2 regions of the Streptomyces sp. NPDC088157 genome follow, and region 1 is predicted to be linked to the other one. Evidence: riboswitches for the same ligand, from Rfam matches in the RefSeq annotation. Region 1 holds a riboswitch; the other holds the start of a gene.
What was found. Region 1 has a riboswitch for cobalamin ahead of ACIPFH_RS04060 (prenyltransferase/squalene oxidase repeat-containing protein). Riboswitches for the same ligand answer to the same signal wherever they lie in the genome.
Positions count from the first base shown of each region.

Region 2: linked by a shared signal. The riboswitch ahead of ACIPFH_RS08735 (CbtB-domain containing protein) and the one ahead of ACIPFH_RS04060 (prenyltransferase/squalene oxidase repeat-containing protein) in region 1 are both predicted to bind cobalamin.

Region 1 is NZ_JBIUSU010000001.1:951,845-966,540, reverse strand. Features, by position in the region: gene ACIPFH_RS04090 (LysR family transcriptional regulator) at 26-874, shown strand; gene ACIPFH_RS04085 (zinc ribbon domain-containing protein) at 1,043-2,017, opposite strand; gene ACIPFH_RS04080 (MBL fold metallo-hydrolase) at 2,285-3,334, shown strand; gene ACIPFH_RS04075 (nuclear transport factor 2 family protein) at 3,377-3,823, shown strand; gene ACIPFH_RS04070 (serine/threonine-protein kinase) at 3,924-5,666, shown strand; gene ACIPFH_RS04065 (phosphotransferase) at 5,679-6,383, opposite strand; cobalamin riboswitch at 6,459-6,619, shown strand; gene ACIPFH_RS04060 (prenyltransferase/squalene oxidase repeat-containing protein) at 6,701-7,936, shown strand; gene ACIPFH_RS04055 (SCO2322 family protein) at 7,933-8,622, shown strand; gene ACIPFH_RS04050 (energy-coupling factor transporter transmembrane component T) at 8,615-9,718, shown strand; gene ACIPFH_RS04045 (ABC transporter ATP-binding protein) at 9,715-11,577, shown strand; gene ACIPFH_RS04040 (ECF transporter S component) at 11,574-12,410, shown strand; gene ACIPFH_RS04035 (transglycosylase SLT domain-containing protein) at 12,746-13,159, shown strand; gene ACIPFH_RS04030 (YoaK family protein) at 13,319-14,002, shown strand; gene ACIPFH_RS04025 (cytochrome P450) at 14,022-14,696, opposite strand, start outside.
Region 2 is NZ_JBIUSU010000002.1:540,767-555,462, reverse strand. Features, by position in the region: gene ACIPFH_RS08795 (diacylglycerol/lipid kinase family protein) at 1-917, opposite strand, end outside; gene ACIPFH_RS08790 (hypothetical protein) at 1,102-1,542, shown strand; gene ACIPFH_RS08785 (RNA polymerase sigma factor SigF) at 1,596-2,687, opposite strand; gene ACIPFH_RS08780 (anti-sigma regulatory factor) at 2,705-3,118, opposite strand; gene ACIPFH_RS08775 (UBP-type zinc finger domain-containing protein) at 3,461-3,721, opposite strand; gene ACIPFH_RS08770 (Na+/H+ antiporter) at 3,781-5,379, shown strand; gene ACIPFH_RS08765 (1-aminocyclopropane-1-carboxylate deaminase/D-cysteine desulfhydrase) at 5,471-6,361, opposite strand; gene ACIPFH_RS08760 (family 2B encapsulin nanocompartment shell protein) at 6,535-7,941, shown strand; gene ACIPFH_RS08755 (family 2 encapsulin nanocompartment cargo protein polyprenyl transferase) at 7,992-9,050, shown strand; gene ACIPFH_RS08750 (TetR/AcrR family transcriptional regulator) at 9,371-9,964, opposite strand; gene ACIPFH_RS08745 (dihydrofolate reductase family protein) at 10,086-10,670, shown strand; gene ACIPFH_RS08740 (CbtA family protein) at 10,930-11,694, opposite strand; gene ACIPFH_RS08735 (CbtB-domain containing protein) at 11,711-11,932, opposite strand; cobalamin riboswitch at 11,970-12,130, opposite strand; gene ACIPFH_RS08730 (histidine phosphatase family protein) at 12,239-12,820, shown strand; gene ACIPFH_RS08725 (VOC family protein) at 12,964-13,743, opposite strand; gene ACIPFH_RS08720 (VOC family protein) at 13,740-14,153, opposite strand; gene ACIPFH_RS08715 (helix-turn-helix transcriptional regulator) at 14,164-14,565, opposite strand.

The DNA.
Region 1 (14,696 bases):
TGGCCGTCCCGGTTAGGCTGGCGGGGTGGAGACACGTGAGCTGCGGTACTTCGTCGCGGTCGCCGAAGAGCTGCACTTCGGCCGGGCCGCGCAGCGGCTCGGGATCGCCCAACCCCCGCTGTCGCGGGCGATCGGCGGGCTCGAACGGCGCCTGGGCACCCTCCTGCTGGAGCGCCGCAGCCGGGGTGTCGCCCTGACCGGGGCAGGGGCGGTGCTGCTGCGGGAGGCGCGGGCGGCGCTGGACGCCGTCGAGGCCGCCGAACGGCGCACCCGCCGGGCCGCCCTCGCGGCGACCGGCCGCCCCGCCGTGGTCCTGGCCGCGAAGGCGGGCGCCTCCGGTGAACTGCTGGCGAAACTCCTCGACGCCTACGCCGCCGAGCCCGGCGCCGTCGCCGTGGACGTCGTGCTGTGCGGGCCGGGCGAGCAGACACGGTTGCTGCACGACGGCCGGGCCGACGTAGCCCTGCTGCATCGGCCATTCGACGACACGGCCGGCTTCGACACCGAGGTCCTGCACTCCGAGGGTCAGGTCGCGATCCTCCCGGCGGGCCACTCTCTCAGCGCCCGCCCCCACGTGCGGCTCGCCGAGGTCACCGACCTTCCCGATCTGCCCCTGCCCCGCTGGCCTCGCCCTGACGGCACCTTCCCGGACGGCCCCGGACCGCAGGTGCGCGACCACACGCAACTCACCCAGCTCATCGCCCTCGGCCGCGCCTGCGCGGTCGTGCCGGAGTCGGGCCGCACCGGCCTGCGCGAGGACCTCACCGCCGTACCGGTCCCCGACGCACCCCACGTCACCACGGTCATCGCCTGGCCCCCACACAGCCGCTCAACGGCGGTCGCGGGGCTGGTCCGCGCCGCCACCACCCTGTGACCGACGGCGGTGCACGCCGGGACACCGTGCTGGATTTCGGGGACAGCGTCCGGTCTGCCATCAGCTCCCGACACATCGTGCGGTACGAGGTGACTGGCCTGCACCGGCGTTGCCGGAACCGTGCCCCTGGCACAGCCAGGCTCCGACGCGAAGTGACAACAAGCGTCTCTAGAACTCTGTGTGTGCCTGTGGTTTCCAGGCTTTTCGGGCGCGGCGTGGCCGTGTGCGGTCGCTGTCCGGTGGTCCGAACCTCGGGGTGAGGGAGTGGACGTCGGTGGCGTGCAGGTGGTGGAAGCCGGTCCGCTCGGCGGCGTGGGTGCGTCGTCGACAGGTTCTGCGTGAGAGCCGCACCCGGCCGGATCGGGGAAGGTCTTCCTCGATCCGGTGGGGGGCAGGTACTCCATGACCTGGCACCGGCCCGGATACGGGGGCTGGTGTCGTGGTGTCATGCCCCGCCGGACGCTGGACTGCCCCCGGGGTAGGGGTGGTGGCGGGGACCGTACGCACATCGGGCATACGGCGGGAAGTCGTGGGGCCAGGGCCGGGGCCTGCGGCGGTACGCCGGGGGCCGATGGGCCTGGCAGAGGTGGGGTGCCCTTTGCCTTTGGTGGTCTTCGGGCCGGCCGGGCGGGGCGGGGCCGTCTGCGCGTGGCGTTCGCGGCGCAGGCGGCGGGTGGTCTTCTTCGGACGCCGGGCCAGGGCCACGGTGCCCTCGATGGTGGTGCGGATGGTCCGGGTGTGGGTGGCGCGGTCGGTGGTGGTGTGGGTCTGGGCGAGCAGGCCGCGGGAGAGGATGCGGCGGGCAGCGGCGTGATCACGGTCCATGGACAGCCCGCACCCGCTGCAATGGGCCCATTTCCAGCCCCGCTCGTGCAGCCGGTCGGGGGCGGGGTGGTGGGTGAGCGCGCCCAGACAGCCGGGACACAGTCTGGAAGTGCCCCGGGCCGGGACGGTGAGCACCGCGATCCCGGCCTTCGCTCCCAGGTGCCGCATCGCCTCGGCGAGAGTGCCGCGCACCTGCCCGGACAGGCGGGCGTTGCCCCGCCGGTGGCCGCGGGCTTCCAGGGTGGCGAGATCTTCGAGGTAGATGACGCTCGCACAAGAGGCAGCGTGTCTGAGGCCGGTGGGAGTGCGGCGACGCATAGGTGCGCCTGGTCGGTTGGCCGGCCCGGCGTCGTGGCTGGTGTCGTCGGCTGAGGGCACGCGGGTGCCTTCGAGGGGACCCACCAGCAGCCGAGCGAGCGCTGGGCCGTCTCCGGGCCGTCCGGCAGTGACCAACGTCGACAGGCGGCGACAGGTGGCGCGCACATCGGCGCAGGTCAGCCGAACTCCCCAGCGCATCAGTCGACTTGGGCACCCATTGGAACCAGTTCTAGTTATAGTGGGCAATGGCCGCGTGACGGAGGGCAGATGAAGAGCAGTCCGACCGAACCCACCACGTACGACCACGGCGGCGGTGTGCGCTCCCTGCGGGTGCCCATCCCGGACAACCCGCTGGGCCACACCCTGGTGTACGTCGTCGACACCGACAGCGGGCCGGTCCTGATCGACACCGGCTGGGACGACCCGGAGTCCTGGGAAGCCCTGACCGCCGGGCTGGCCGCGTGCGGCACGTCGGTCACGGAACTGCACGGAGTCGTGATCACCCACCACCACCCCGACCACCACGGTCTGTCCGGCCAGGTGCGGGAGGCCTCCGGGGCGTGGGTGGCGATGCACGCGGCGGACGCCTCGATCGTGCGGCGGACCCGTGAGACGCGCCCCGAACGCTGGTTCACTTACATGGCGGCCAAGCTCACGGCGGCCGGCGCCCCGGAGGAGCACATCGCACCGCTCCGCAGGCCCCCCGTCCACCGGCGCCCCCTCCCCGGCCTTGCGCCCGCCCGCCCCGACCGCGAGATCGTCCCCGGCGAGTTCCTCGACCTCCCGGGCCGCCGCCTGCGCGCGATCTGGACCCCGGGACACACTCCCGGCCACGTCTGCCTTCACCTGGAGGAGGAGCATCCCTCGCAACTCCCGGGCCACGGACGCCTGTTCTCAGGAGACCACCTGCTGCCGGAGATCACCCCGCACATCGGCCTGTACGAGGATCCCGACGACGCCACCGTCACCGACCCGCTCGGCGACTACCTCGACTCCCTCGAACGCGTCGGCAGGCTCGCCCCCGCCGAGATCCTCCCGGCCCACCAGCACGCCTTCACCGACGCGCCGTCCCGGGTGCGGGAGTTGCTCACCCACCACGAGGACCGTCTCACCGGCCTCCTCGCCCTCATCGCCGCCCCGCTCACCCCCTGGCAACTCGCGGAACGCATGGAGTGGAACCGGCCGTGGGAGCAGATCGCCCTCGGCTCAAGGAACATCGCGGTCTCGGAGGCCGAGGCCCATCTACGGCGACTGGTGAAGCAGGGCCGGGCGGAGGCGGTGACCGGCAGCGAGCCGGTGACGTACGTGGCGGTGTAAATCGCTCGCGGCGGACGAGGGCTCCTTGATACCAACGCCCTCATGGACCCCCTGCAGCGGCTGCTCGCCGAACGCGCCTGCGAGCGCCTCGTCGTCGACTTCGTCCACCGGCTGGATCTCGGCGAACCCGGCTCGGTGGCCGAGCTGTTCAGCGAGGACGGCACCTGGGAGTGGCCGGAGGGCGGGCGGCTGGTCAAGGGGCGGTCGGCGCTGCGGGAGTACTTCGGTTCGCGCCCCGCCAACCGCCTTTCGCGCCGCCTCATGTCGAACATCCTGGTCACCGTGACCGCACCGGACACCGCGCTGGCCGCCTCGTACTTCTCGACGTACCGGGTCGACGGCTACGAGGGCGGCGTCGTCCCCGCCGGACCACCCGTCCAGGTCGGGCACTATCAGGACGCGTTCCGCCAGGTCGACGGGGTGTGGCTGCTGGAGGCCCGGGTGCTGTTCCTCCCCTTCGGCGGGCCGACACCCCGCGTAGGCTGCTGACTTGATCGGATCGTTGGATCGTCGGACCACGGGGACCGGGGGCCGGGGGCCGGGGGGCCAGGGTCATCAGGGGCCGGGGTCATTAGGGGGATGAGGGCCGATGAATCACGCGACTGAGGTGTTCCAGCCACTCCAGGCGGACGATCCGCCCCTGGTGGCCGGTTACCGTCTCGCCGCGCGGCTCGGGGCGGGCGGCATGGGACGGGTCTACCTGTCGCACACGCAGGGTGGCCGGCCGCTGGCGATCAAGGTGGTACGTCCGGAGCTGGCCGACGACCCCGCCTTCCGGCGGCGGTTCCGCCGGGAGATCAAAGCCGCCCGGCGGGTCCGCGGCGCGTACACCGCCGAACTGATCGACGCCGACGCGGACGGCGTACCCCCGTGGCTGGCCACGCTGTACGTGCCCGGGCCCTCGCTGGCGGAGGCCGTCGCCCGGCGCGGGCCGCTGCCGGTGCCCGCGGTGCTGTGGCTGATGGCGGGGGTGGCGGAGGCGCTCCAGGCCATCCACGGTGCGGGAATCGTGCACCGGGACCTGAAGCCGTCGAACGTGCTGCTGGCCGCCGACGGTCCGCGCGTGATCGACTTCGGCATCTCGCTGGCCTCCGACATCACCTCGAACACCGCCACCGGTCTCGCCGTCGGCACACCGCAGTACATGGCTCCCGAGCAGGCGACCGCGAGTGAGGTCACCGCGGCGACCGACGTGTTCGCGCTCGGCCAGACGGCGGCGTTCGCGGCCCTGGGCGAGCCGCTGTACGGGGACGGCCCTTCGGTCAGCGTCCTGTACCGGATCGTGCACTCGGAACCCGACCTGTCCCTGCTGCCCGAACCGCTCCGTCCGCTGATCGCCCGCTGCCTGGCCGCCGATCCGGCGGAGCGGGTCACCCCGGCGGAGATCGTCGAGTGGTGCAGGCGACGTCTGGACGGAGACGCGGACAACGGCGCCGGGCCGGCCGTCTGGCGGGAGGTCACCGGGCCCGAGGTGACGGTTCCGTCTCCGGTGCCCGATCCCACCCCGGTGCACACGCTGCCCTCGATCCCGCAGCCCTCGCACGAGACGCCACAGCACGAGACGCTCCAGCACGCTGTGCCCACGAACACTATGGCCTCGAACGCGATGGCCTCGAAGGGGATGCCTCACCCCGCGATGCCCTTGATCGCGCCGGTGCAGTCGCAGCTCACGCGGCCGGACGAGCGGCCGGCCCGCCGTCGGCGCACCGCGTTGGTCACGGCCGCCGCCGTGACCGCGGGCGTGCTGGTGCTGACCGGCCTTACGTGGACGGTCATGGAGGCGGCGGACCGGCTCCGCCACCGGGACACGGCCGGGGCGTCCTCGACGCCCGGCCCGTCCGGGTCCGCACGGTCGCCGGCGTCCTCGTCGGCGTCCTCGTCGACAGCCGCGCCGGACTCGGTTGCCGGTGACCGGACATCGGGGGGTGCGGGACCCTCCTCGGCCGTGCCCGAGACACCGCAAGCCACCGCGTATCCCCTCCAGTGGCTGGACGCGAAGACCTCACTGGACGTCAAGGAGCCGGTCCGGCGCGAGGACAGCAAGGGTGACATCCGCTTCACCTGCGAGCAGACCGGCTGCGCGCTGGAGAGCGACACCAGCGTGTTCAACATGCTGTTCGGCGATCCCGGTGGCTCTCTCGACTCGTGCCGCATCGTCCTCACCGGCGCCAAGAGCCACCGGCTTCCCCTCGCCGCGGCTGCGGCCGGCAGCGAGATATGCGTCAAGCACCCCTCCGGGGACATCGCGCTGCTCGTGGTCCAGGTGAAGTCGACCGCGCTGCCGGACATCGCCTTCCTGACCGCGGACATGACGGTCTGGCGGGCGGCCTAGTCGCAGCCCTGGTCAGCAGTCCGCCGCCGCCCGCCTGATCAACTCAGCGGCCGGCACGAGGAGTTCCGTCTCCTCGCGGCTCATCGTCGGGTTGGCCGCCCGCCTCCGCAGGGCCTCCGCCAGGCCCTCCTCGGTGAGGTCGCGGGGGTCGGCGAGCAGCGCGGTCAGCATCGCCCGGGCCGGAGCGGCGATTTGCTGGGGAGAGACGGCCACCTGGGCGAGGATCACCGCGGACATGCCCCAGTCGAGCCCGGGGTCGCCCTCCTCCGCGTCGGCCCAGTCGATGACCCGGGGGCCGTCGGGCGTGAGGATCACGTTGTCCGGGTGGAGGTCGAGGTGCAGGATCCGGGCGCCGGCCGAGACCCGTCCCGGAACGGCGTGCAGCTCGCGCAGCAGCCGGGCGAGGACGGCCCCCGCCTCCTCGGCGTCCAGCGTGCCCGCCGCGAACGCGTGGAGCATCGTCGGCCCGTCCAGCCGCTCCATCACCAGGTCGGTGCGTGAGCCGGAGGGCCGTACGGCGGGCGCGGGGTAGCCGTGTTCGCGTACGTGCGCCATCACCGCCCCGAGGGCGGCCGAGTCGTCCCAGCCCTCCCGGTCGCGGCGCAGCACCCACGCCTCGTCGATCTCGTACACGTCGGCCGTGCGCCCCGAGCCGAGCAGTCGGCCCGGCAGCCCGCCCCGCAGCCCGCCCGGCAGCCCGCCCGGCGCCCTCCCCATATGGGTCATGGTCACAACATATCGGGGGCTCACGCCCTGTCCGGGGCGCTTTCACAGCCGCCCCTCGGACGCCCGGCTACCTGCCGGTAGAGTGGCCGCGTCGTCATCACGCCCGTACAGGGGGAAGCCGGTGCAATTCCGGCGCTGACCCGCAACCGTGAGAGCCGGATCGCCCGGTACGGGACCGTGACCGGCTCACGTGCGTCGGCAGGCCCGCCGTCGCATGGCACCGTCGAGGTATACGGAGCCGAGCCGCCGGGATGTCCCGTGCTGCCCGGCCGCGTGACCTCACCGACCGGGAGAGGCACCCGCCGATCATGAACATCCGCCGCAGCGCCGCGACCCTGGCCGCCGCCACCGTCGTGCTGGGTGCCGCCGTCCCCGCCGTCGCGGCCACCCCGTCCCCCACCCCGTCGGTGGCGATACCCGACGGGCTGTACGGCACCGCCGACCCGACGTACGACGGCGTCTGGCGCCAGTCGCTGGCCCTGCTCGCGCAGCACGCCACGGACGTCACCCCCGCAGACCGGGCCGTGGCCTGGCTGACCGGGCAGCAGTGCGCGACCGGCGCCTTCGCAGCCTTCCGCGCGGACACCGCCAAGGCGTGCGACGCCAAACTGATGGTGGACACCAACAGCACGGCCGCGGCCGTCCAGGCGCTGGCCGCGCTGGGCGGCCACGAGGCCGCGACGCGGAAGGCGGTCGGCTGGCTGAAGTCCGTTCAGAACGCCGACGGCGGCTGGGGATACACGCCCGGCGGTGCCAGCGACGCCAACTCGACGTCCGTGGTGGCGGGGGCGATGGCGGCGGCCGGGGAAAGGCCCTCGGAGGTGAAGAAGGGCGGCAAGTCGTCGTACGACGCGCTCGTCAAGCTCTCCATCGCCTGCGACCGGGCGGGCGACGGCGCGTTCGCGTACCAGCCGGACAAGAAGGGCGGCCTCGCGGCCAACGCGGACGCGACGGCGGCGGGGGTGCTCGGCGTCCTCGGCAAGGGGTTCGTGACGACGGCGGGCAAGGTACGGGAGGAGGTCTTCACCTGTGCCGGCTCCGCCTCCCCGCTCACCCCGGACGAACTCGCCCGCAACGGCGCGGTCTACCTCGCCGACGCCATCGGCGAGGACGGCCATCTGGACTCCGCCCTCCCCGGCGCCGAGGACCAGCCCGACTACGGCAACACCGCCGACGCCGTCGTCGCCCTCGCGGCGCAGGGTGCGATCGAGCAGGCGAAGAAGCCCCTCGGCTGGCTCGAGCAGAACTCCGCGGGCTGGGCGAAGCAGAGCGGCCCCGCCGCCTACGCCCAACTCGTCTTCGCCGCGCACGCCATGGGCGCCGACCCCCGCCATTTCGGCGGCGCCGACCTCGTCGCGCAGCTCAACGCGACGGGACCGGCCCCGCAGGCCACGACGAAGGCCACCGATCAGGCCGCCGAGGCCGACAAGAAGGAGGACTCGGATTCCGGTTACGGCGTCTGGTGGATCGTCGGCGTCTTCCTCGTCGCCGGTATCGGCATCGGCTTCCTGATCAGCGGCCGTGGCAGGAAGCGGCAGCCGTGACGCGCCGGTGCGCCGCCCTCGTCCTCGCAGCGCTGCTGCTGTCGCTGACCGGCGCGGTCCAGTCGGCCCAGGCCGCCGGGTACCGGTACTGGTCCTTCTGGGACCGCACCGGCGACGGCTGGACGTACGCCACCCAGGGCCCCTCGACCGCCCGCCCGGTCGACGGCGACGTCCAGGGCTTCCGGTTCGCGGTGAGCGCGGACTCCCAGGACGCGGCGCGGCCGCGCGGCGCGGCCTCCTTCGCCGCGATCTGCGCGAAGACGCCCGCGCGGGACGGCACCAAGCGGGTGGCCCTGGTCATCGACTTCGGCACGGCGGCGGACGCCCCGGGCGGCGAAGCCCCGCCGTCGCCCACGCCGCGCACGGCCTGCGCCCGGGTCTCCCCCGACGCGACGACGGCCGAGGCCCTGGCCGCGGTCGCCAAACCCCTGCGCTACGACGCGAACGCCCTGTTGTGCGCGATCGCGGGATACCCGGCGAGGGGCTGCGGTGAGCAGGTCTCCGGACAGGCGTCCGAGCCCGCGTCCGGGCCGGCGTCGGGCACTCGGAAGCCGACGTCCGCCGAGCAGCCGGAGAAGGACGGCGGGCCGTCCGTGGGCCTGTACGCCGGCGCGGGCGCCGTGGCGGTGCTGGGCGCGGCGGCGGTCCGGCAGGCCCGACGGCGAGGATCCCGCAGGGATGGCTGACGGCCGCCCCCGAACCCGGCGCGACCCGCTCCACCCCGCCGCCTGGTGGCTGTGGGCCCTCGGCCTCGGCACCGCCGCCACCCGTACCACCAACCCGCTCCTCCTCGGGCTCTTCCTCACCGTCTCCGCCTACGTCGTCACCACGTGCCGCCCCGACACCCCCTGGTCCCGCTCCTACTCCGCGTTCCTCAAGCTCGCCCTCGCCGTCCTCCTCGTGCGCCTCCTCTTCGTCGTGGCCCTGGGTTCCCCGATCCCCGGCACGCACGTGCTCGTCACACTCCCCGAAGTCCCGCTGCCCCACTGGGCGCAGGGCATCCGGCTCGGCGGCGCGGTCACGGCCGAGGGCCTGCTCTTCGCCTTCTACGACGGCCTGAAACTGGCCACCCTGCTGGTCTGCGTGGGCGCCGCCAACGCCCTGGCCAGCCCGTCCCGCCTCCTCAAGACGCTCCCGGGCGCCCTGTACGAGACCGGCGTGGCGGTGGTCGTGGCCCTCACCTTCGCCCCGAACCTGATCGCGGACGTCCACCGTCTGCGCGCCGCCCGCCGCCTCCGGGGCCGCCCCGACACCGGCCTGCGCGGTCTCCTCCAGGTGGGCCTGCCGGTCCTGGAGGGCGCCCTGGAACGCTCCGTCGCCCTCGCCGCCGCGATGGACGCCCGCGGCTACGGCCGTACCGCCGCCGTCCCCGCGCCGGTCCGCCGGACGACCGCCGCCCTCACGCTCGGCGGTCTGCTGGGCGTCTGTGCGGGAACGTACGGTCTGCTCACCGCGGCGGGCGGGACGTACGGCATCCCGGTGCTGTTCGCCGGGGTCGTCGCGGCCCTCGCCGGTCTGCGGCTGGGCGGCCGCCGCTCTCCGCGCACCCGCTACCGCCCGGACCGCTGGAGCCCGCGGGCCTGTCTGGTCGCCGCCTCCGGCATCGCGGTCGCGGCCCTCCTCACCGTCGCCGCCTCCGCCGACCCGGCGGCCCTGCACCCCGGTGTGGTCCCACTGACCGCCCCGGCCCTCCCGCTCTGGCCGGCGGCGGCCGTACTCCTCGGCCTGCTGCCCGCCTTCCTCGTCCCCGAAAGCCCCGCCTCTCCCGAGGAGCCGTCGTGATCCGCTTCGAGAACGTCTCCGTGACGTACGACGGCGCCGCCGAACCCACCATCCGGGGCGTCGACTTGACCATCCCGGAGGGCGAACTCGTGCTGCTCGCGGGCCCGTCCGGCGTCGGCAAGTCGACGCTTCTGGGCACGGTGTCCGGCCTCGTTCCGCACTTCACCGGCGGCACCCTGCGCGGCCGCGTCACGGTGGCCGGCCGCGACACCCGCACCCACAAGCCGCGTGAACTGGCCGACGTGGTGGGCACGGTGGGGCAGGATCCGCTCTCGCACTTCGTGACGGACACGGTCGAGGAGGAACTCGCCTACGGCATGGAGTCGTTGGGCCTGCCGCCGGAGGTGATGCGGCGCCGCGTCGAGGAGACCCTCGACCTGCTCGGCCTGGCCGCCCTCCGCGACCGCCCCATCGCCACCCTGTCCGGCGGCCAGCAGCAGCGGGTGGCGATCGGCTCGGTCCTCACCCCGCACCCGCGTGTCCTCGTCCTGGACGAGCCGACCTCCGCGCTCGACCCGGCGGCCGCCGAGGAGGTCCTCGCCGTCCTCCTGCGTCTCGTCCACGACCTCGGCACGACGGTGCTGCTGGCGGAACACCGCCTGGAACGGGTCCTGCAGTACGCCGACCGGATCGCGCTGCTGCCCTCCCCGGGAGCGGCCCCGCTGCTGGGCACCCCGGCGGACGTCATGACCGTCTCCCCGGTCTTCCCACCGGTGGTGGACCTGGGCCGGCTGGCGGGCTGGTCGCCCCTGCCGCTGACCGTGCGCGACGCCCGCCGCCGCGCCGGTGACCTGCGGGAACAGCTGGCCGCACGGGTCGCGGGGAGAGCGGGCGGCCCCGGGCTTCCGGCGCCCGTCGCACCCCTGCCCGGACAGGACGCCCGACCGCGGGACGCGGCCGCGCCCGACGCCCCGGCCACCCGCGAGGCAGCCCCGGCGTCCCTGCCCGTGCCGGGCGCCCGGCACCATCCCGCCGGGCCGGCGCCGGACCACTCGGATCGCCTCCTTCCACCGGCTCCCGAGCCGCCCCGACAGCGCTTCGCCGGCCGGCGCAGGCACCGACGCCCGTCCGCACCCGCGACCGGCGCGACCCCGCCCTCCCCCGCCGAGGCCCGCTCCCTCTCCGTCCGCCGGGCCCGCGTCCAGGCACTGCGCGATGTGGACCTCACCGTCGGGCCCGGCGAGACCATCGCCCTCATGGGCCGCAACGGCGCCGGGAAGTCGACGCTCCTCAACACCTTCGTAGGGCTCGTCGAGCCGTCGGCGGGAACGGTCCGCGTGAGCGGTCTGGTGCCGCATCGCACCCCGCCCGGGGACCTGGTCCGCCGCGTCGGTCTGGTCCCGCAGGAACCGCGCGACCTGCTGTACGCCGACACGGTCGCCGCCGAGTGCGCGGCCGCCGACCGGGACGCGGGAGCCGCCGCCGGCACCTGCCGCGCCCTGGTCTCGGACCTCCTCCCCGGCATCACGGACGACATCCACCCCCGCGACCTCTCCGAGGGCCAGCGGCTGACCCTCGCGCTGGCGGTCGTCCTCACCGCCCGCCCACCGCTCCTCCTCCTGGACGAGCCGACCCGGGGCCTGGACTACGCGGCGAAGGCACGTCTGGTCGCCGTCCTGCGCGGGCTGGCCGCGGCCGGGCACGCGATCGTCCTGGCCACCCACGATGTGGAACTGGCCGCGGAACTGGCCCACCGGGTGGTGCTGCTCGCCGAGGGCGAGGTGATCGCCGACGGCCCGACGGCGGAGGTCGTGGTCTCCTCCCCGTCCTTCGCCCCGCAGGTGACGAAGATCCTGGCCCCGCAGGAGTGGCTCACGGTCGCGCAGGTGCGCGAGGCGTTGCGGGAGGCGCTGCGATGACGATGCCCCGGCGGCGCCCGGTTCACCTGGGCCCCCGTTCCCTCGCCGCGTTGGCGCTGGTCAGCACGGTCGGCGTGATCGCGTTCGGCTGGCCCTTCCTGGCCCCGCCGGCCTCCGCCCTGAACGCGCACGCCCAGGACGCCCCCTGGCTCTTCGCGGGCCTGCTGGTGCTGCTGGTCGCGGTCGTGACGGCGACGATCTCGGAGTCGGGGCTCGGCGCGAAGGCGGTGGCGATGCTGGGCGTGCTGGCGGCGACGGGCGCGGCCCTGCGTCCGATCGGCGCGGGCACGGCGGGCATCGAGCCGATGTTCTTCCTGATGGTGTTGAGCGGCCGGGTCCTCGGCCCTGGCTTCGGCTTCGTCCTCGGCTCGGTCACGATGTTCGCGTCCGCGCTGCTCACGGGCGGGGTGGGTCCGTGGATGCCGTTCCAGATGCTGGCGATGGGCTGGTTCACGATGGGCGCGGGCCTGCTGCCCGGCGCCGACCGGCTCCGTGGCCGTACCGAACTGGCCGTGCTCGCCGCCTACGGCTTCGTGGCGGCCTTCGCCTACGGCACGGCGATGAACATGGCCGGGTGGCCCTTCATGGGCGCGCTGGCCTCGGGGGTCGCCTTCGACCCGGACGGGACGGTGCCCGCGAACCTGGCCCGCTTCGCCGCGTACTGCGTGGCGACCTCGCTGGGCTGGGACCTGGGCAGGGCGGTGGTCACGGTCCTGCTGACCCTCACCCTCGGCCCGGCGGTGCTCAAGGCGCTACGCAGAGCCACCCGGCGCGCGGCCTTCGAGACCGCGGTCACATTCGAGGGCCCGCAGCAGGCTCCGAAGGGCCGTTGATCGGTGAACCACCCCACATGACCCACATCACCTACTATCTGACCTAGTCGGGCAAAACGGACGCCATGCCCATGCCATAACGGCCTCTGACCTGGGCATTGAGAGCCAGCTCACACGGGGCGCCGACTCGCCAAATACGACCACAACTAGCAAAAGGGGTCTTTGCGGACGGCGCTCGATCCTGTTTCTCTGGATGACGTCGCAGGGTGCCGACGAGCCCACGGGCCTCGGCACCACGGCATGCAGCCACCCACCGCAACCACACGGTGCGGCCACGCACCGCGTGACTCCGGCATGCAAGCGACCGCAATCGTCCCCGAAGGAAAAGGTTCCTCGTGTCCGTCTCCGTCATCCGTCGCATCGCTTCCCCGAAGAAGGCCCTCACCGGCATCGCCGTGGCCGCCGCCACCGCAGGCATGGCGCTGTCCGCAGCCCCCGCCCACGCGGCGACCTCCTCCGCCTCCCAGGCCCAGGCGATCGCGCACAAGATGATCCCGAACGCGGCGCAGTACAAGGCCTTCTCCAACATCGTGAAGCACGAGAGCGGCTGGAACATGAAGGCCACCAACGCCTCCTCCGGCGCCTACGGCCTCGTCCAGGCCCTGCCCGGCTCCAAGATGGCCTCGGCCGGTTCCGACTGGAAGAGCAACGCCAAGACCCAGATCAAATGGGGTCTGGACTACATGAACTCCCGCTACGGCAGCCCGGTCGGCGCCTGGAACTTCTGGCAGGCCAACGGCTGGTACTGAGCCACGCCACCGCGCTCCACAAGCGCGCCCCGTACCGCCGAAGGCGGCGGCCCCCGATCCCCGGGGCCGCCGCCTTCGGCGCTTCTCACCCTCGGCGCTTCTCACCGTCGACGTTTCTCACCGTCGACGTTTCTCACCGTCGCGTGATCCACTGACCCGATGACCACCGAGCCCACGAAGGACGCCGAGGCGCGGGGCGTCCCCCTGGTTCCCGTCCTCCTCACCCTGACCGTGGTGAGCGGTCTGATCGACGCGGTCAGCTATCTGGGTCTCGGCCACGTCTTCACGGCCAACATGACCGGCAACGTCGTCGTACTGGGCTTCGCGGCGGCCGGCGCTCCCGGGTTCTCGATCCCCCACACAGCCACCTCGCTGGGCTGCTTCCTGGTGGGCGCGGTCGTCGGCGGACGTGTGTCCCTCGGCCTCGGGGCCGGCTCACGCCGCAGATGGACAAGGACGACGCTCGCGGCAGAGGCGGTTCTGGTGGGCGTCTCGGCCGCGGTGGCCTTCGCCGCCCCGGACGACGCCCCCGTCACGATCTACTCGGTGATCGCCCTGACCGCCTTCGCGATGGGCCTGCGCAACGCCACCGTACGCAAACTCGGCGTGGCCGACCTCACGACCACCGTCCTGACGATGACCCTCACCGGCCTGGCCTCCGACTCCCGGGCGGCCGGCGGCGCGGGCCCCCACTCCCCACGGCGCACGGCATCGGTGATCGCCATGGTCGTCGGCGCGGCACTCGGCGCCTGGCTGGTGCTCCGCTACGGCATCGCCGTCCCGCTGCTGGTGGGGGCGGTGGTCGTGGGAGCACTGGCGATGACGGCGTCCGGCCGGGAGTGAGACGGCTCCCGGCCGTACGTCACCCCGCGCTGACTCTCAACTCCTTCACCCCGTTGATCCAGGCGGACCGCAACCGACGGGGATCCCCCACGAGCCTCAGGTCGGGCAGGGCATCGGCGATGGCGTTGAAGATGAGGTTGATCTCCAGCACGGCGAGTGACTTGCCGAGGCAGAAGTGCGGCCCACCGCCGCCGAAGCCGAGGTGCGGGTTGGGATCCCGGGTGACGTCGAACTCGTCGGGCCGCTCGAACACCTCGGGGTCACGGTTGGCGGAGGCGTAGAAGATCCCGACCCGGTCCCCCTTCCTGATCAGCTTCCCGCCGAGCTCGGTGTCCTGGGTGGCGGTCCGCTGGAAGGCGATGACGGGCGTGGCCCACCGCACGATCTCCTCGGCGGCGGTGGCAGGCCTCTCCCGCTTGTACAGCTCCCACTGCTCGGGGTGGGTGAGGAAGGCGTGCATCCCGTGCGTCGTGGCGTTCCGGGTCGTCTCGTTCCCGGCCACGGCGAGCATCAGCACGAAGAACCCGAACTCGTCGGAGTTGAGGTTGCCCTCGTCCTCGGCGGCCACGAGCGTCGAGACGATGTCGTGAGCGGGGCACTGCTTCCGCTCGGCGGCCATGTTCATGGCGTACGCGAGGATCTCGGCGGCGGACTGCTGCCCGACCTCCGCGGTGACGGCGAACTCGGGATCGTC
Region 2 (14,696 bases), on a different contig from region 1:
CGCAGCCCCAGGTGGTCACCGTCCATCTGAAGGGGCAGAGGGACCTTCGAATGCAAGGTGAACCGGTCCAGATCGTGCAGTGAGACCGCATGCTTGCCGTGCGGTCCCCGCTCGGGGGACGAAGTGAGCAACTGGGTGCCATATCGGGCAACCGAGGCCGTGGACAGACGGCTGAGACCGAGTACGTCGAGCCCTGTATCGAACGAGGCCTTAGGCGACGCGTACACCGGGCGATTGCCCAGATAGGTCCACGGAGCCGTGTTGCAGACTATGGACAGCACCAAATCGGTCACCGGATCCGCTCCCGGCCGCTCCAGGGTGATCGTCCCGTGCCGGCGCTGTGACTCACCCAACAACTGGCGCACGGCCTGACGGATGTAAAGAGCGTGGGTGGATCTCCTGCCGCGCTCGCGCTGCTGCTCCACCCGGCCCACCACCCCGGCGTCGAAGCCCAGCCCGGCGTTGAACGTGAACCAGCGCGAGGGCACCGCCTCGTCCTCCGTGCCCGGCGTACCCGCGGCCAGGCCGAGCCCGACCGTGCGCTCCCGGTCCTCACGCAGGGCGTCCAGCAGCGCGCCCGTGGCCTCCACCGGGTCGTTGGGCAGATCGAGGGCACGGGCGAAGACGTTGGTGGAGCCGCCGGGGACCACGGCGAGGCCGGGCAGGTTCTCCGGATCGGGGCCGGCGTGCAGAAGACCGTTGACGACCTCGTTGACCGTGCCGTCGCCGCCGAGGGCCACGACCAGGTCGACGTTTCCGCTGTCCGCCGCCTGCCGGCCCAGGTCGCGCGCGTGCCCGCGGTACTCGGTGGTGACCGCATCGAGCTTCATCTCGCTCGCGAGCGCGTGGATGAGGACGTCGCGCGTCCGTGCACTGGTAGTGGTTGCCGCCGGATTGACCACGAGAAGTGCACGCATGAGTTGCAGCGTACCTACTGGGTGGTACCGGGCACAGGCCGAGGTGGGGATCGGGTAAGAGATCACGGAGTGAGCCTCGACACGAGCGCCGCGGCCCCGCGCGCGCGGGGCCCGCACCCCGGATCGGGCCCCGCGCGCGCGGGCGGCCCGGGGCCCGATCCGGGGTGCGGGCTACCCTTCAGGGGTGAGCAGTGACCAGACCCCCGCCGCCCCGGAAACCGCAGACTCCCGCCCGCGCCGGCTGACGTACGCGGCCGCGCTCGTCGCCCTGGAGGGGCTGGCGCTGGTCGTCGGCGGGGTGTGGATGCTCGCCCTGGGGATCGGCGGCGACCCGGACGACCGTCAGCAGGCCGTGACCGGCGGGGTCACGCTGATCGTGCTCGCGCTGCTGCCGCTGCTCGCCGCGCGCGGGCTGCTGGGCCTGCGCAGCTGGAGCCGGGGACCCGCCGTCATCACCCAGATCATGGCGCTGCCGGTGGCCTACAACCTGCTGCAGGCCGACAGCATGGCGATCCCGGCGGGCATCGCGCTCGCGGCCGTCGCCGTCGCGTCGCTCGTCCTGCTCGTCAACGGAGAGACGACCCGGGCCCTCGGCATCCGGGGGCCCGGCCGCGCATCGGAGTAGCCGCTGTCCACCGCTGCTCCGCCGTTCCTGTCGTGCGCCGTACCCCTGCTCCGCTATTCCTCGACGAGCAGTTTCTCCCGCAGCTGGGCCAGCGTGCGGGCCAGCAGGCGCGAGACGTGCATCTGTGAGATGCCGACCTCCTGCGCGATCTGCGACTGGGTCATGTTGCCGAAGAACCGCAGCAGCAGGATCCGCTTCTCGCGTGGCGGCAGGTCCTCCAGAAGCGGCTTGAGGGACTCCCGGTACTCGACGCCCTCCAGCGCCTCGTCCTCCGCGCCGAGGGTGTCCGCGACCGCCGGCGACTCGTCGTCGGTGTCGGGCACGTCCAGCGAGAGCGTGGAGTAGGCGTTGGCCGACTCCAGGCCCTCCAGGACCTCCTCCTCCGAGATCGCCAGCTTCTCGGCGAGCTCGTGGACCGTGGGGGAGCGGCCGTGCTGCTGCGACAGCTCGGCCGTCGCCGTGGTCAGCGCCAGGCGCAGCTCCTGGAGCCTGCGCGGCACCCGCACCGCCCAGCCCTTGTCACGGAAGTGCCGCTTGATCTCGCCGACGACCGTCGGGGTCGCGTACGTGGAGAACTCCACGCCGCGCTCCGGGTCGAAGCGGTCGACCGACTTGATCAGGCCGATGGTGGCGACCTGGGTGAGGTCGTCCAGCGGCTCGCCGCGGTTGCGGAAGCGCCGCGCGAGGTGCTCGACGAGCGGCAGATGCATGCGGACCAGTTGGTTGCGCATCTCCGCGTACTCGGCACTGGTGCTCTCGAGCTTGCGCAGCTCGACGAACATCGCCCGTGCTCCGCTGCGGTCCCCCGGCGCGGGGGTTGCCGGCGGTTCGTGCCGCGTGCCCGGCACGCTCTGTTCGCCGTCTCGCTGGTGCTCGCTCATTGTCCCGCCCGTCGCCCTCTGTCGAGCCCTCGCCTCTGCTCGGCCTGGGGGCGAGCCCCCGATCCGCCTCTCCCGAGGCGAGCCCTGCACGGCGCCTTCCGGCAGACCCGCCTGCGCGGAGGCCGAGTCGCCCTCCGGATGCGGCCGGGCCTGCTCGGGAATGCCGTCGATACCGTCCGCCATGCGTCGGGAACCGTCCGGAGAGACTGGAATGTCGGCGTTCTCGGCCGGCAGCTCCCGTGTGCCGCGCTCTTCGTCCCGCACCGGCCCGTCCCCGTTCCTCACGCCGGCCCGGGTCCCGCGCCGCGCTGTTTGTAGAGGCTGATCGTCACGGTCTTGTCCTCGTCGACGGCGGAGGACACCTTGCCCGCGAGGGCGGACAGGACGGTCCAGGCGAAGGTGTCCCGTGAGGGGGCGTGTCCGTCCGTGGTCGGCGCGGAGACGGTGACTTCCAGCGAGTCGTCGACGAGTCGGAACACGCAACTGAGTACCGAGCCGGGCACGGCCTGCTGGAGCAGGATCGCGCAGGCCTCGTCCACCGCGATGCGCAGGTCCTCGATCTCGTCCAGGGTGAAGTCCAAACGGGCCGCGAGGCCGGCCGTGGCCGTCCGCAGCACCGACAGGTAGGCACCCGCAGCCGGCAGCCGGACTTCCACGAAGTCCTGGGTCGCGGGCTCGCCTGCGATCTGGGACACCCTCACCTCCAAGGTGGTACAAGCTTTTCGGGGCCGAGGGTCGCCCCCCGGGGTAACGCGTGTGTGGTGCAGCGGTGACGCTATCGCGCTCTCAAGTTTCCCGTCCCCGGGACCCCAACCCCCTGGCGTCACTCACAGTAAAGCTGTGAACACGCTGCGTGTCTAGAGGTCCGTCGGCCCAAATGGGAAGAGGGCGCGCCGGGTTGACGTACCCAGGCGTCAGATGGTCGAACCGTACCCGCCGGACGACCAGGACGTCTCATGAGTTCAACGGTCGCACCGCCTCAGAAGTTCACGGGAGGACGGGTCGTACCAGGAGGGTCCATACATGGCATGGTCTCCTCATACGAGGACATGGTCGACGAAGCACCAGCGCCAGCTCTCGCCGGGTTCGAAGGTCCGCATCACCGGGTGACCGGACTCCTTGTGATGCTCGGCCGCGTGCCGGCTGGGCGAGGAGTCGCAGCAGCCGACGTGGCCGCACGTCAGGCACAGCCGCAGTTGCACCGGGTGGGTGCCGTCCCGCAGGCACTCCGGACACGTCTCGCTGAGAGGGACGGGTTCGGGGTGGGGCAGCGCGTCGGCGTGCGTGCACTGTTTCATGATTGCCAGATTACGACGGGCGTGCGGGCTACCGCGCGGAAAACGAGGGCGGGCCGGACATGGACGTGATGCCACTGCTGTTGCTGGTGGCCGGCAGTGCGGCGTTCGCGGCCGCGGCCCGGCGCACTCCCGTGCCGGCGCCGCTGCTGCTGGTGGCGGTCGGCCTGGTGGTGTCCTACGTGCCCGGGGTGCCCGACTACACCCTCGACCCGGACGTCGTCCTGCCGCTCCTGCTGCCCCCGCTGCTGTACACGTCGGCCAGCGACAGCTCCTACCTCGACCTGCGCGCCCAGATGCGGCCGGTGGCCCTGCTGTCGGTCGGCTACGTGCTCTTCGCGACCTTCGCCGTCGGCTGGGCCGCCTACCTGATCGTCCCCGGGCTGCCGCTGACGGCGGCGCTGGTGCTGGGCGCGGTGGTGGCGCCGCCGGACGCCGTCGCGGCCACGGCGGTGGCGCGCCGGGTCGGCCTGCCCTCCAGGATCACCACGATTCTCCAGGGCGAGTCGTTGCTGAACGACGCCACCGCGATCACCGCCTACAAGGTGGCCCTCGCGGTCGTGGTCGGCGAGGGCGCGTCCTGGGCCGGCGGTGTGGAGGAGTTCCTGGTGGCGGCGGTCGGCGGAACCGCGGTCGGCCTGCTCCTGATGGCCCCGCTGCACTGGCTGCGCACCCACCTCAAGGAGCCCCTGCTCCAGAACACGCTCTCCCTGCTGATCCCCTTCGTCGCGTACTCGGCCGCCGAACAGTTCCACGCCTCCGGCGTCATCGCCGTGGTCGTCGTAGCGCTCTACCTGGGCCACCGCGCGTGGGAGGTCGACTTCGCGACCCGCCTCCAGGAGGAGGCCGTGTGGAAGATGGTCGCCTTCGTCCTGGAGTCGGCGGTCTTCGCCCTGATCGGCCTCCAGCTCCCCGTCGTCCTGAAGGGCCTCGGCGCCTACGAGGGCCTGGACGCCGCCTGGTACGCCGTCGCGCTCTTCCTCGTCGTCGTGGCGGCGCGCTTCCTGTGGGTGTACCCGGCGACCTTCCTGCCCCGGCTGCTGTCGGCGCGCATCCGCGCGCGGGAGGACAACCCGACCTGGCGGGGGCCGATCGTCATCGCCTGGGCCGGCATGCGGGGCGTGGTCTCGCTCGCCATCGCCTTCTCCATCCCGCTCACCGTGGACCACGGCGACGCGCCCTTCCCGCACCGCAATCTCATCCTCTTCCTCACCTTCACGACGGTCATCGGCACCCTGGTGGTGCAGGGACTGACCCTGCCGCCGCTGATCCGCCTGCTGCGCTTCCCCGACGCCGACCCGCAGACCGCGACGCTCGCCGAGGCCAACGCCCAGGCACAGGCCTCCCGGGTCGCCGAGGAGCGCCTGGACGCGCTCCTGTCCGACGAGCGCAACGCCTTGCCGCCACCGCTCGCCGACCGGCTGCGCAGTGTCCTGGAGCGGCGCCGCAACGCCGTCTGGGAGCGCCTCGGCCAGGTCAACCCGGTCACCGGCGAGACCGTCGACGACACCTACCGGCGCCTCGCGCGCGAGATGATCAGCGCCGAGCGCGAGATGTTCGTCCGGCTGCGGGACGGCCGCTACATCGACGACGAGATGCTGCGCACGCTGCTGCGCCGACTGGACCTGGAGGAAGCGGCGGCCTACCGGGAGACGGCGTAGGCCCGACGCACCCACGCACCCGCGCACCCACGCGTACGCGCACCCACGCGTACGCGCACCCACGCGTACGCGCACCCACGCGCCCTCTCTCTCACTCCGAAGGGAACGGGCGGCCTGTGATCACGGCCGTCACGGTCGTTCCGCGCGGGAAGGCACCCTCCTCGGCGAGGACGACAAGGCCGTAGAGAGACTTGGCGACATAGAGACGTTCCACAGGCAGGCCATGGCGGCTTTCGAAGTCCGCCGCGAACGTTTCCAGGGCGGGAGTGACACGCGCGTATCCGCCGAAATGGAAGCGCTCGTCGAGCGCCCACTCGCCCCGCCGGCCGCCGAAGGCCTCCTCCTGGAGGGCCTGTATCCCGTCTCCCAGGAAGCCGCCCCTGAGGACCGGTATGCCCAGCGCCCGCTGGCCAGGGGCGAGCCCGGCGGCCAGCCCGGCGAACGTGCCGCCGGTGCCACAGGCGACGGCGACGACGTCGGTACGGCCACGCAGCTCCTCGCCGAGCGCCCGGCAGCCGCGGACCGCCGCCGCGTTGCTGCCGCCCTCGGGGACGACGTACGCGCCCGGCGCGCCGACCTCGTCCAGAAGCGTCCCGAGTACCTCCGGTTCGGTCTTGCGGCGGTACGTCGAGCGGTCCACGAAGTGCAGGCGCATGCCGTCGGCCGCGCACCGGGCCAAGGAGGGGTTCAACGGCCGGCCGGCCAGTTCGTCGCCGCGCACCACGCCCACCGTGGGCAGCCCGAGGAGCCGACCGGCGGCGGCCGTGGCCCGCAGATGGTTGGAGTAGGCGCCGCCGAAGGTGAGGAGCGTCCGCCCCGCCGCCCGCTCCAGGTTGGGCGCGAGCTTGCGCCACTTGTTGCCGATCAGCTCGGAGTGGATCAGATCGTCCCGCTTCAGCAGCAGCCGTACGCCGTGCCGCCCGAACCGGTCGTCGGACACTTCCCGGAGAGGAGAGGGCAGGTGGGGGCGCAGGTCGGTCACCCGCTCATTGTCGAACACCGTTCGGGGAACGTGCCTGTGCCCAACCACCCGTTGATCCATTCCCGCTCTTTCGGGTAATAGCACGAGCACACTCTGTAATGGAAGGCTTGCCGTGTGAACGAAGTGCACCGGCGCAGTTCGGCGCCCGTGCATGAATCGGGAGGGCATTTCTCATGTCGGTAGGCGAAGAGGTCCGCACGGACTCGGGCAAGCCGCAGCAGAGTCTCGGCACCGCGGCCGCGCGGAACCTGGCCACCACGACCAAATCCGCACCGCAGATGCAGGAGATCAGCTCCCGCTGGCTGCTGCGGAATCTGCCCTGGGTGGATGTGCAGGGCGGCACGTACCGGGTCAACCGGCGTCTGACGTACGCGGTGGGCGACGGCCGCATCACGTTCGTGAAGACCGGTGACCGGGTCGAGGTCATCCCGGCAGAGCTGGGCGAACTGCCCGCACTGCGCTCCTACGAGGACGAGGAGGTGCTCGGGGAACTCGCCCAGCGCTGCCGGCAGCGGGAGTTCGGCCCCGGCGAGGTCATCGCCTCCTTCGGCAGCCAGACCGACGAGGTCTACCTGCTGGCGCACGGCCGTGTCGAGAAGGTCGGCAACGGCCCCTACGGCGACGACCAGGTGCTCGGCGTCCTCGCCGACGGCGCGTACTTCGGCGACCAGGCGCTGCTCGACGCGGACGCCATCTGGGAGTACACGGCCCGCGCGGACACGGCCTGCACGGTGCTGCTCCTGGCACGGCAGGACGTGGAGCAGGTCGCGGAGCGTGCCGACACCCTGCGCGAGCACCTCCAGCGGCTGCGCGCGATCCCCGAGCAGCGCACCAACAAGTACGGTGAGAAAGAGGTCGACCTCGCGGCGGGCCACGCCGGCGAGCCGGACATCCCGCACACGTTCGTGGACTACGACGCCCGGCCGCGCGAGTACGAACTGAGCATCGCCCAGACCGTCCTGCGCATCCACTCACGCGTGGCCGATCTCTACAACCAGCCGATGAACCAGACCGAGCAGCAGTTGCGGCTGACGGTCGAGGCGCTCAAGGAGCGCCAGGAGCACGAACTCGTCAACAACCGCGAGTTCGGACTGCTGAACAACTGCGAGTACGACCAGCGGCTCCAGCCGCACGACGGCGTGCCCAGCCCGGACGACCTGGACGAACTGCTCAGCAGGCGGCGCGGCACCAAGATGCTGCTCGCCCACCCGCGCGCGATCTCGGCCATCGGCCGTGAGCTCAACAAGCGCGGGCTCGTCCCCGAGACGATCGACGTCGGAGGCAACCGGATCCCGACCTGGCGCGGGGTGCCGATCTACCCGTGCAACAAGATCCCGGTCAGCGAGGCCCGTACCAGCTCGATCATCGCGCTGCGTCTGGGCGAGCAGGACCAGGGCGTCATCGGCCTGCGCCAGTCGGGCATCCCGGACGAGATCGAGCCGAGCCTGTCCGTGCGGTTCATGGGCATCAACGAACAGGCCATCATCAAGTACCTGGTCACGGCCTACTACTCGGCCGCGGTCCTCGTGCCGGACGCGCTGGGCGTCCTGGAGAACGTCGAGATCGGCCGCTGGCGGTGACTTCCGCCATCAGGCGGTACCGGGGCGAGGCGCGCGAAAGGCGGGGGTCCATCGGCAGCCAGGGCGACAGCGGTCCGGGGCCGGTCGACGGGCACGAGGCGGCGGTCATCCTGGAGCGCTCCCGGGCGATGGTGGACCCCGAACTGCGCGCGGCCATCGACTCGTTGCCCGGCTCGATGCGCCGGGTCGCGCTCTACCACTTCGGCTGGGAGCACGCGGACGGCACCCCGGCGGCGAGCAACGCGGGCAAGGCGATCCGCCCGGCCCTGGTGCTCGCCGCGGCCACCGCGCTCGGTGGCCCGGCGGCCCGCGCGACGGCCCTGCGGGCGGCCGCGGCGGTCGAACTGATCCACAACTTCACGCTGCTGCACGACGACGTGATGGACCGGGACACCACCCGCCGGCACCGCCCCACCGCCTGGACCGTGTTCGGTGACGCCGACGCGATCCTTGCCGGGGACGCCCTGCAGGCCCTCGCCCTGGGTCTGCTGGTCGCGGATCCGCACCCGGCGTCCTCGGCGGCCGCCGGCCGGGTCGCGGCCTGCGTGGTCGAACTGTGCGCCGGTCAGCAGGCGGACACGGCCATGGAGAAACGCGGCCCTGCCGAGATCACCCTCGACGAGGTGCTCGTCATGGCCGAGGCCAAGACGGGAGCGCTGCTCGGCTGCGCCTGCGCGGTGGGCGCGCTGTACGCGGGGGCGGCCGAGGAGGACGTCGACGCGCTGGACGCGTTCGGCCGGGAGGCCGGGCTCGCCTTCCAGCTCATCGACGACGTCATCGGCATATGGGGAGACCCGCGGCACACCGGCAAGCCGGCCGGCGCGGATCTCGCCGCCCGCAAGAAGTCCCTGCCGGTTGTCGCCGCGCTGACCTCCGGCACCCCGGCGGCCGGTGAACTGGCCGAGCTGTACGCGGCGCCCTACGAGCCGGCCGACCTGGACCGCACGACGCTGGCCGTCGAACGGGCCGGCGGCCGCGCGTGGGCGCAGGAGCAGGCGGCCGACCGTATGTCCCGGGCGATGCACGCACTGGCCCGGGCGATCCCGGACCCGGAGTCGGCCGGCGGCCTGCTCTCCCTGGCGGAGTTCGTGACCCGCCGCAGCAACTAGCGGGGACCCGAAGGATCGAGGACGAGGGACGGGGGCGGCGGAAGCCGGACGACTTCGAGGGGGGGGTTCCGGTCCGGCTGGTCCCGCACATCCCCACGGTGTGCGGGGCCCGCTGCCGTGCTGCCGCTGTGCCCGCCCGGCCCTCCGGGTCATGCCCCCGCCCGCGTCAGCGCGCGTAGGGGCGCCGGCGGTACGGCGGAGGGCGGCGGAGGTGGCGCCCTCCGTTCCCGGGGCGAGGCCGAGGCCGGCCGGGCCGTCACGCCTCGTCCGGCAGCACCGTCGCCACGGTCACGCCCCGTCCGGCACCACCGTCGCCACGGTCACGCCCCGTCCGGCACCACCGTCGCCACGATCCGCTCGATCAGCCCCTCCGGCACCCCGACGCCCGGCAGGACGCCGTCCAGGACGCCCGGCAGGGTCAGGTGCTCCAGGATCAGCCCGAGCATCGCGAGGTACAGGACGACGACGGTCTCGTCGCCGCCGGGCAGGCCCGCGTCGCGGTGGAACTCCATGCCGTACTCGAGGTCGCCGCGCACCGATGTGGTGTACGAGGCGCGGAGCTCGGGGCGCCGGGTGGCTTCGAGGCGCATCTCCAGCAGGGCGAGGTAGCCGGTCCGGTCGGCGGTCGCGCGGGCCATCAGGTCGTGCATGAACGCCGTGACCAGAGAGCGGTCCCGTGGCCGGGTCATCAGTTCGCCGAGCACCTCGGGGTCGGGCGCCAGCCGGACGTGCAGTCGGGCGTCGATCTGGCGCAGCAGGTCGTCGCGTCCGGTGAAGTAGTTGGAGGCGGTGCCCACCGGGACTCCCGCCGCCGCGTCCACCGCGCGGAACGTCAGCCCCCGCGCACCCTCACGCGCGAGCACCTCGACGCCCGCGTCCACCAGGGCCGCCCGCCGCTCCGGATTCCCGGCCATGCGGAACCTTCTCTCTCACTTGGCTCCGTTTCCCGGAACGCCGGGAAACCCGCTTGCAACCACTACAGCTGAAGTACTACAACTGGAGTTGTTGAAAAGCAGCCTACGGAAAGAGCCCCACTTGCGAAAGCTCACCTACTTCATCGCCTGCTCCGTCGACGGCTTCATCGGAGACGTGAACGGCGACGCCACGGCGATGTTCCCCTTCCTCGACGAGGAGTTCCTCGACTTCCTGAAGGCGGACCACCCCGAGACCATGTCGACCCCAGGCCGTCGCGCCCTCGGCTTCGACGACCTGGAGAACAAGAAATTCGACACGGTCGTGCAGGGCCGGGCCAGCTACGACGTGGCGCTGAAGGACGGCCACCTCAGCCCGTACGCGCACCTGCGGCAGTACGTCGCCTCACGCACCCTCGGGGCGTCGCCCTCCCCGGACGTCGAGATCATCGCGGACGGCCTGATCGGCAAGGTCCGCGAGCTGAAGGCGGAGGACAGCGGCCTCGGCATCTACCTGTGCGGCGGCTCCCGCCTCGCGGGCGAGCTGTTCGACGAGATCGACGAGCTCGTGATCAAGACGTACCCGATCGTCTACGGCACCGGCATGCCGATGTTCGGCGCCGGTTTCGACGTCGCCCGCTTCACCCTCGGCGGGGTGCGCTCCTTCGGCAACGGCGCGGTCGTACGGACGTACGCCAGGGAACGGTGACGTACGGCGGGGAGCGCTCGCGTCCGCGCCGCCCTACCCTGTAGGGCATGGACCGGGAACAACGCGTCTGCCCCGCCTGTGGGCAGCCTGTACAGTCCGTCGTCCGGCGACACAAGACGCTGGGCGCGTGGGTCCCGCGCTGGGTGCCGGGCCCGTGCCACAACCCGCGGTGCGAGGCGTACGTGGAACCGGGCGCCCGGCACGGCGCCGCCGAACCCGGAGAGGGACCCGGAGCGCCCGCCGCTCCGGCCTCCTGACCTCAGTGCGGTACGGGAGCCGCCTGCGTGCCCGCCGCCTGCTTCTCGGCAGCGGTCGGGGCGGGTGACAGAACCCGCTCCGCGAGCAGCCCGAAGACGAGCCCGAACGCGGTCCACAGGGTGAGCTGGATCGCCAGGGCCGCGAGACGGAACTGCCAGAGCAGCGTGCCGGAGAAGCCCTTCGGGACCTCGTTGACGGCCGGCAGGAACGCGTAGGCGAGGCCGACGGCGAGAACGAAGAACGCGCCCGCCGCGATCGTCGCGTTCCAGTTGCCCAGGCGCGGTGCGAGTCGCTTGCCCAGGATGACCGTGGCGACGGCCAGGAGCACGCTGAGCACCATCATCAGGAAGTACAGCGTGGTGCGCTTGCCGATGGTGTCGGGGTCGCCGACGGAGGGCGGGTTGGCCGGGTACTTCAGGAACGGCACCACATAGACGGCGAGCAGGCCCGCGCCCGACAGGAGCAGCGCACTCGCCCGGGGGCCGAAGCGGCCGATCCTGCCGAGTGCGAAGCAGTAGGCGAGGGCGGCGATGCCGCCGAACGCGACGCCGTAGAGGAGGACACCGGTGGCCAGACCGCCGGTGGACTGCATCGTGCGGGAGACGAGCTCCACGCCGTGCTCATGGGCGTGGGAGTCTTCGTAGGCGATGGCCGAATCGACGCGCGGTTCGCCCAGGAAGTAGGCGACGGCGAGCGCGAGCAGTCCGGCGGCGAGGCCCGCGAGCATGCCGCGGACCAGGAGGTTTCTGACGGTTGCGGAGTTCACGGTGTCCGGTTCCCCGTCAGTGGCAGGGGAAGCCGAGCAGGTGGCGGGCGTCGTGGACCCACTCGTGGACGTCCTCGCCGGACACCACCGAGGTGGCGCCCTGTTCGGCGCCGACGAAGTAGAGCAGGACCATCATCAGGATGCCGAAGAAGACCGCCCAGGGGACGATCGCCCCGATCGGCAGCTTGGCGGGTGCGGCGGTGGGGCCGGCGGTCGGGTGGGCGACGGTCTGCGCCATGGCAGGACCTCCTCGGGAGTTCGCGTCCCATCTCGGTGGTGCACGTGACGACGGGTGCGGGTCTGACTTGCTCGGCCTTCACCATCCGTGAGGGGATGGCTCCTGCCGGCTTACAGTGGCGCGACCGTGCCGGATTCCCACCGGACTTCCGCCGTACCGTCGTCAATGTCGCGCAGAACGTACCGCGTGACGGCTGCGCGGCCAAGGGCGCATGGGACGGCGCACATGCGCAGAGACCGTCGCTGTCCCCTCAACAACCCTTCTTCTCAGCCGAGTTGCTGTGTGAAACACAGGGAGCGGAGACTGATGACGAGCCGAGTGACCTTGATCTCACCGGCCCTTACGCCGGCTCTGCGTGAGGCGCGATTCGACGACGGCAGCAGCGAGTTGGACGCCGCCGGGGTGCACCGGGCCAGGTCGGCAGCGGCCGGTCTGTCCGGTGCGGACCGCTCGGCGGCCTCCCCGTCCACGCGCTGCCGTCAGACCGCCGAGGCGCTGGGACTGTCCGCGCCGCCCCAGTTGCCCGCGCTCGCCGCGCTCGACGTGGGGCGCTGGCGCGGACGGACCCTCGCCGAGGTGACGGCCGCCGAGCCTGACGCGGTGGCGTCCTGGCTGGCGGATCCGGCGCATGCCCCGCACGGCGGGGAGTCGGTGCGGGAGCTGTGCGACCGGGCCGGGGCCTGGCTGGACGGCGCCGCCCGCGCTCCGGGACGCGTGATCGCCGTGGTGGAGCCCGACGTCGTACGAGCCCTGCTCGTCCGCGCGCTGGGCCTGCCGGAACCGGCCTTCTGGCGCTTGGACGTACGCCCGCTGACCGCAGTCGACCTGAGTGGCCGGGCGGGGCGCTGGAACCTCCAGGTGGGGACACCGCTGGGAGAGGCGCCGTAGCCGATCGGGAGAGGCATGCCGGTCGGGAGCCAGGAACCGAGAGCCGAGAGCCGAGAGCCGGCAGGCAGGAGCCGGGAGCCGGGAGCCGGGAGCCGGGAGTCAGGACGAGGGGCGGCGGTCGTCAGCGGCCAAGCGGTCAGCGGTCAGCGGTCAGTGGTCGGTTCGGAGGGCCGGGTGACGGGTCGCGGCAGGCCGCCCGTGTGCGCGTCACGGCCGGTCAGGCAGTACAGGCCGCCGGTCGGGTCCCGCATCACCGTCCAGTGGGGATGACGGGCCACGAGTTGCGCGCCGAGCCCCTCGTGGCGGGCGCGCACGGCGTCGATGTCCGGGCCGCAGGCCAGGTCGAGGTGGCCGTGGACAGCGCGTTCCGCTTCGAGCCGCTGGAGCAGGATGCGGATCGGCAGCCCCGGCGGAGGCTCGACCACGTGGAACTCGGGCCGGGAGCCCGGCCGCGACGACCAGTCGGGCAACAGGCCGCCCCAGAAAGCGACTTCGGACGCGTACACCGACGGCGGGACGTCCAGGCACACCTGGTCCAGGCGCGCGCCGGCCACCACGGGCGGCCGCACGGACTCCCCGTGCCACGGCACCGCGCAGAACAACTGCCCGGCGGGGGAGCGCAGTACGGCCCAGCCGTCGTGGGCGGCGGCCGTCTCCGCCCCCAGTCCGAGCGCCGTCGCGACGAAACCGGGAACGTCCTCGACGGCGAGGTCGAGATGCGCGCCGCCGTCGCCCTCCGTGACCGCCTGTACCTTCACGCCGGCGTCGGCGTCCTTCGGCAGCAGGGTGACGAACTCACCCTGCTCGCCCCTGGGTTCGGACAGGGACGTCTCCGTGACGGCGGTCCAGAAGTCGCAGGCCCGCTCGAAGTGCCGGGCGGGCCGGTCGACGAAGGCGTAGGTCCAAAGGACCGGTCGGCTCATCCGGTCCGCTCCATGAACCGCAGCATGTTCCCGGCCGGGTCACGGAAGGCGCAGTCGCGAACCCCGTACGGCTGGTCCGTCGGCTCCTGGAGCACCTCGACGCCGGCCTCCCGCACACGCGCGTGCAGCGCGTCGCAGTCGGCGGTGGTGAAGATGACCCCGCGCAGCACGCCCTTGGCGAGCAGCCGGGCCATCGCCTCCCGGTCGGCGGGGGAGAAGTCCGGGTTCGCGCCCGGCGGCTCCAGCACGATGTTCACGTCCGGCTGGAGCGGCGACCCGACGGTCACCCACCGCATCCCCTCGAAGGAGACGTCGTTGCGGACTTCGAGGCCGAGTACCTCCACGTAGAAGTGCAGGGCCTTGTCGTGGTCGTCGACGGCGACGAAACACTGGTGAAGTTTGAGGTCCATGGCGTCCAGCCTAGGCATGTCGGCCGCGCCGGGGGCGCGTGAACGTCCGGGCCACACAGGGTGCGATCACCGCGCTCGCATCGTGCGACCGTGCCCGGTACGCGCTCGGGGTCTCGCCGACCAGTTCGGTGAAGCGGGAGCTGAACGAGCCGAGCGAGGTGCAGCCGACCGCCATGCAGACCTCCGTCACGGTGAGGTCGCCGCGACGCAGGAGGGTCTTGGCGCGCTCGACCCTGCGGGTCATCAGGTAGCCGTAGGGCGTCTCGCCGTAGGCCTCGCGGAAGCTGCGCTGGAAGTGGCCCGGGGACATCAGCGCGGTGCGCGCGAGCGCGGAGACGTCCAGCGGCTCGGCGTACTCACGGTCCATCCGGTCGCGCGCCTGCCGCAGCCGTACCAGGTCCTCGAGGGTCACGGAGCCAGCATCGCACGAGGGACGGCGCCGTCGCGGTGGTGGAGGCCGACTGGAGGCCGACTGGAGGCCGGGAGGGGGGGCGGGAGACCGGCAGAGGGCCCGGGAACCGGGAGAGGGCCCCGGAACCGGGA